DNA from 2 places in the Lysinibacillus sp. NPDC093210 genome. Region 1 is predicted to be linked to the other one. Evidence: riboswitches for the same ligand, from Rfam matches in the RefSeq annotation. Region 1 holds a riboswitch; the other holds the start of a gene.

Region 1 (3,200 bases):
TCTTCGGTAACGCTTCTACAAATTCAATCGCACGTGGATATTTATATGGTGCAGTCATTAATTTTACATGGTTTTGTAACTTTTTAATAAGTGTTTCATCCCCAGTCTCATCTTCACGAAGGACTATAAATGCTTTAACAATATTTCCTCTTACTTCATCTGGACTAGCAACAACAGCAGCTTCCTTTACTGTTGGATGTTTCATTAATGCATCTTCTACTTCAAATGGCCCTATTGTGTAGCCCGAAGAAATAATGACATCATCTCCACGACCCTCAAACCAAAAATAGCCATCAGCATCTTTATATGCACGATCTCCAGTTATATACCATTCTCCGCGGAATTGTAGGTTCGTGCGTTCAGGATCTTGGAAATATTTTTTAAAGAGTGCAGGTGTTTCTCGATGCACTGCAATATCCCCAACAACACCTTCCGACACAGGTTGTCCTAGGTCATCGATTATTTCTACTGTATTTCCTGGTGTCGGTTTACCCATCGAGCCGACGCGCGCTTCCATACCAACCATTGTCCCAACAAGTAATGTATTTTCCGTTTGCCCGTAACCATCACGAACCTGGATATCAAACGTTTCTGAGAACACTTTTACAACTTCACTATTCAGTGGTTCACCCGCTGAAACAGCTTGGCGAATTTCACTTAAATTATAGTCCTGTAAATTATTGAGTGCTGCCATAAAACGATACTCTGTCGGTGTACAACATAATACATTTACTTTAAATTTTTCAAGCAATGACAAATAAGTTGATGCATCAAACTTGCCTTTATAAACAAAGGCTGTAGCGCCACTGCCTAAAGTTGCTAGGAATGGACTCCAAATCCATTTTTGCCAGCCAGGTGCCGCAGTAGCCCATACTATATCATTTTCTTGAACACCTAACCAATTCGGTGCTGTTGTTCGTAAATGAGCATAACCCCAGCTATGTGTATGAACAGCGGCCTTAGGATTGCCAGTTGTTCCACTTGTATAGGCTAAAAAAGCATTGTCCGTACTTTTTGTCGGTGTAGGATTCGTATAGTCTGTAGGATGCTCCTCCATTTTTTCAAGCAACGGTTGCCATGGGGCATGAGCATGACCAATAACATATTGCAAAATACCCTTTAAGTTTTTTACTTCGTCAAATTGCTCAATATATGGCTCGTAGGCAATTATTCCTTTTGCATTTGCATGTGTAATTCGATATTCAATATCCTTTGTACGCAACATTTCTGAACTAGGAATAATCGTTAAGCCCGCTTTCAATGCCGCTATGTAGACGATATATGCCTCGACAGATCTTGGAACCATCACTAAAAGCACATCGCCTTTTGTTAGTCCTTGCGAAGTAAATACATGGGCCGCCTGATTTGCTTTTTCAAGTAAAGTTGCATATGTAATGTGTTGAATTTCTTCGTGATCGTTATAAACAATTAATGCATTTTTAGTAGGGTCCTGAGCATACTTCTCAATCTCCTCAACAATGTTATACCATTCTGGTGCGATTAAATCCTGTCTTTTCATAATAACTTCCTCCTTATTGCTAGGTTTATTATAAAACTCATTTTTTATGATTTTCAATGGATGAACCTTATTTTAAGAAAGTCATGACAATTATCATGGTTTATTATATGGCATCAGTCACTGCTTTCCAGATAATGATAAAATGCTATTGAATACTGTGGATAGGTATGTTACATTTTTGACAACTAAAAACTTCATGATTGCAGGGGGACTCGTAGTGAGTTGAGAAGGTAAAACCTGACCCTTTGAACCTGTTAGTTAATACTGACGTAGGGAGCAACACACATCTTCTTCTTGATGATAAGCTCTTTTTACGTGTATACTTTGCACGAAAAAGAGCTTTTTTGCATGCTTACGTCCATCCAAAAAAGGAGGACTACGATGATTTTTCAAACGATTCGCAAAAAACAGCCACTCATTCATTGTATTACAAATTATGTTGTGGCAAATTTCCAAGCAAACGGCTTATTAGCAATTGGTGCTTCACCTGTAATGGCAGATGAATCTCTGGAAGTTGAGGAGATGGTATCGATTGCATCAGCCCTATTGATTAATATTGGCACACTTACTACCCGTACAAAAGAATCGATGTTGCTTGCTGGAAAAAAGGCAAACGCGCTAGGTGTACCGGTTATTTTGGACCCAGTTGGTGTTGGAGCAACAAATTTACGTAAACAAACGGTACAGCAACTATTAGAAGCCGTTCATTTTGCTGTTATTCGTTGTAATATCGGTGAACTTGCCGCTATCGCCGATGTTCGTTGGCAACAAAAAGGAGTAGATAGTGGCAGCGGTTTAATTTCAGTTGAAGATAAAGCGAAAGAAATTTCTAAAAAATATAATTGTATCGTTATTGTAACTGGTGAAAAAGATTTTATAACTGATGGAGAGCATTCCCAATGGATTATTGGCGGACATGTTCGAATGACCGAAGTTACAGGAACTGGTTGTTTGTTAAGTGCCATTTGCTGTGCAGCTTATATTGCAGGCAATAAGCCATTTTCTCAGTTGTGCAATACATTAACGAACTATAAAAAAGTTGCTGAACATGCCGCCTCATCTGCGCCATATAACGGCGATTTTGCAGTATCGGTCTTAAATGAGTTACACCGTTTATCGAAGGACGGTGAAAAATAATGCATATTGTAACAACAATAGCTGGCTCAGATAGTGGTGGTGGAGCTGGTATCCAAGCTGATTTAAAAACATTTCAGGAATTAGATGTATTCGGGACATCCGTTATAACAGCTTTAACAGCACAAAACACCTTAGGAGTGAACGGTGTACTTCCAATTGAACATGTTTTTGTAAATAAACAACTTCATTCACTCCTGGATGATTTTTCAATTAGTGCAGTAAAAACAGGAATGCTTTTTTCCTCTGATATTATTTATACAATTGCAAGAGCTATGTCTAATTTAAATATTCCGCTTATCGTTGATCCTGTGATGATTGCCAAAGGTGGCGAAAACTTATTACAACAAGAAGCAGTTGAAGCATTAAAAAAAGCTTTATTACCTCTTGCTACAATCGTAACGCCTAACATCCCAGAAGCAGAGACACTTACTGCTAGAAAAATACGCAATTTATCAGACATTCAGCAAGCTGCACAATCATTATTAACATTAGGTGTTCAATGCGTCATTATCAAAGGTGGACATTTACATGACGATAATTTTGC
Region 2 (3,200 bases), on a different contig from region 1:
CCATCACTTGTACATCATGCTTCCAGGCAATTTGCGTTAACTCCCCTAGTGTTTCAAGCTCTGCGAACTGTGCCTCGTCATTGGCATCGGCAATTGAACCAGGACGTAAACCATCCCCTAACGAAAAGGCAACATCATACGTTTTCATAATTTCGCAAATTTCTTCAAAATGAGTATATAAGAAATTTTCTTGGTGATGGAATAGACACCACTGTGCCATAATTGAGCCTCCACGCGATACAATGCCCGTTACACGATTAGCCGTAAGTGGTACATATCGCAGCAACACGCCTGCATGAATCGTGAAGTAGTCAACCCCTTGCTCGGCTTGCTCGATTAGCGTGTCACGATACACCTCCCACGTTAAATCCTCAGCAACGCCATTTACCTTTTCAAGTGCCTGATAAATTGGTACTGTTCCAACAGGCACAGCAGCATTACGAATAATCCATTCGCGGGTTGTATGAATGTGCTTACCAGTAGATAAATCCATAATATTATCAGCACCCCATCGTGTTGCCCATGTCATTTTTTCAACTTCCTCTGCGATGGATGAAGTTACAGCTGAATTTCCAATATTGGCGTTAATTTTTACATGGAAGTTACGGCCGATAATCATCGGTTCCGCCTCCGGATGATTTATATTAGATGGCATTATAGCTCGCCCCTCAGCAATTTCTGCACGTACAAATTCTGGTTTTAAATTTTCACGAATCGCTACAAATTCCATTTCTGGAGTAATAATTCCTTGTCTTGCATAGTGCAGCTGTGTCACATTACGGCCTTTTTTCGCACGTAAAGGTTTGCGAGAAAGCTTTGGAAAAACATTTTCCTTTATGCGCGGGTCATCCACATTACGAAACCCATTATCCTCTGGCTTAATGGTGCGCCCCTCATATTCCTCTACATCGCCCCGTTCTTTCATCCACGCACTACGCAAAGCTGGTAAACCCTTTGTAATATCGACTTTGTAAGTTGGATCCGTATAAGGTCCACTCGTATCATAAACTCGTACAGGCGCATTATTCTCTTCACCAAAGCTACCCGTTGTGGGGCTTAGCTTAATTTCACGCATTGGCACTAATATATCTGGGCGTGATCCTTCTACATATACTTTTTTACTTCCGTCAAAGCTTGTCATAATGTTCATGTTTTTTTCGCTAACTGTTGTCATTTACTATTCCGCTCCCTTTTACGTAAATTATTAAAAGGACCGAATCTAGCCCACTCCAACAAGTAGCATTACAAATAAAAAGCCGAATCCAAAAAAATATTGGATCCGGCTGTACATGTAAGGTTACATTTATCGCAAAGTTCAAGGAGTGCGAAGTTCATTAACTTTCCCACGCTGGTATGAGCCAGATCAGGTCCAAAGGGTCAAGAAACCTCAATGCGTTTCCCTCTCAGCCCGACTCATCAGACTCCCCTAGTTAAGCTATTCAGTTTGATGCTAGTGTAACAGATATTCCTAATAGATGGAAGTCATTAAGTAAATAGAATTTCTGCCATATAAATTACGATTGTTACTGTAATACAGCTAACAATTGTTGAAAAAAGCACTGTTTGTGCAGCCGTTTCTGACCCTAAATCATATTCTAGGGCTAGACTCGAGCTATTACGTGAAGTGGGAAATGCACTCGCAATAAAGAGCGATTGGGCCACAACGCCATCTAAGCCGAGGACAAAAATTATTAGCAATGCAACAGCTGGACCTACTACAAGTCGTGTAAAACAGCTGACAAACACAGTTCTATTGAACATTGATTTAATTTCAAGCTGAGATAGTTGCGCACCGAGCGTAATAAGAGCAACAGCGATAAACCCGTCAGCAACATGGTCAATTGGAATACGGATAAATTGAGGAATGCCAATATTAAAGAAATTCATTGCCACACCTATAATGAGCGCATGAATAATCGGCATTTTCAGGAAGTCCTTCACAATGGCCATACCTGATTTAGTTGAAGAAATTAAATTATATAAACCATATGTATAGGTCGTTACATTTTGAAAAATAACGAGAATAACTTGAATGGCCACCCCAATTGGTTGTGTCACAAAAATCATTTGAGCCACCGGAATACCATAGTTGCCAGAGTTAATGAGTACAACACTATTTTTAAATACTGCTGCCTCTGTTTTCTTTAAGCCTAGCCCCTTCGCTATAAAATGACTAAGCACCATTTGACTCCCAATAAAGAGCACAATAAATAATGCCACTTCACCAAGCACCGATAGTTCCACACTCGTTTCATATAAATTTACAAACACAGCTGCTGGCATAAAACAATATGTAATAAGCTGGGATAGGGCTTTTAAATTAAATTGAAATTTCCTCTGTAAAAACGCCCCAAGTACAAGCAACACCAAAATAGGCGCAACAATTTTAAAGAAAATCATACCGAGATACATCATGGAGGCGCCCCCCTTTCATCTTTCTATAGTAAAACTGTTCCCAAACTGGGTCAATGCCCTTCTCTGCTCTACCGTTTACATAAAAAGAGACTGTCCTTTTCCAAGGACAGTCTCAACGTGTCTACAAAAGGCATCAAGAAGTTTTACCAGCGATTTCTCAAAGGTTATCGGCGATTTCCGAGGGTTTACTGGCGATTCAGCCTGGTTTATCGGCGATTCTTCCAAGTTTTATGGCGATTCCTGAAATCTACGACAATATAATTAGCCTTAAAATGCACCAGCTTAATTATGCAAGTTTAAATCGATTCACGACTTCTTGTAGCTCTTTAGAAATTTGGTTCATATTATTAATTGATTCTGCAACCTTTTGCATTTCTGCCTGTTGATCCACAGCAGATGCACTTACTTGTTCAGCAGAAGCTGCAGTTTCCTCTGAAACGGCAGAAATACTTTGAATCGCTGTAACTGCCTGATCTTTTTGCTCTAACATTTGTGAAAGATTTGACAATAGGTCATTAATTGCCGTTGCAATAGAATGAGAAAGCTCATTATTATTTTTAAAAGCTTGCTCTGTATTTTGCACTGATTCATTTTGAGCTTGCATCAAATCTGCATTTGAAGCAATAACAGACACTGTTTGCTTCGCGTCTTCTAGAATGCTAGTCACTGTTTTCTTAATAACTTCTGTTTCGTTTTTAGACTGTTCCGCTAGTTTACGAACTTCTTCCGCTACTACTGCAAAGCCTTTCCCATGCTCTCCTGCACGAGCAGCCTCAATACTTGCA

The links. A riboswitch is a leader RNA that binds a small molecule or an ion and turns the genes downstream of it on or off. The one in region 1 is predicted to bind thiamine pyrophosphate.
Region 2: it holds a riboswitch for thiamine pyrophosphate, as region 1 does, so the genes downstream of both, thiC (phosphomethylpyrimidine synthase ThiC) here and thiM (hydroxyethylthiazole kinase) in region 1, are expected to answer to the same signal.

Annotation. Positions count from the first base shown of each region.
Region 1 is NZ_JBIVOE010000001.1:1,006,102-1,009,301, forward strand. It holds gene mbcS (acyl-CoA synthetase MbcS) at 1-1,519, opposite strand, end outside; TPP riboswitch at 1,714-1,812, shown strand; gene thiM (hydroxyethylthiazole kinase) at 1,901-2,656, shown strand; gene thiD (bifunctional hydroxymethylpyrimidine kinase/phosphomethylpyrimidine kinase) at 2,656-3,200, shown strand, end outside.
Region 2 is NZ_JBIVOE010000011.1:93,829-97,028, reverse strand. It holds gene thiC (phosphomethylpyrimidine synthase ThiC) at 1-1,174, opposite strand, end outside; TPP riboswitch at 1,324-1,438, opposite strand; gene ACIP9C_RS20750 (AEC family transporter) at 1,486-2,415, opposite strand; gene ACIP9C_RS20745 (methyl-accepting chemotaxis protein) at 2,702-3,200, opposite strand, start outside.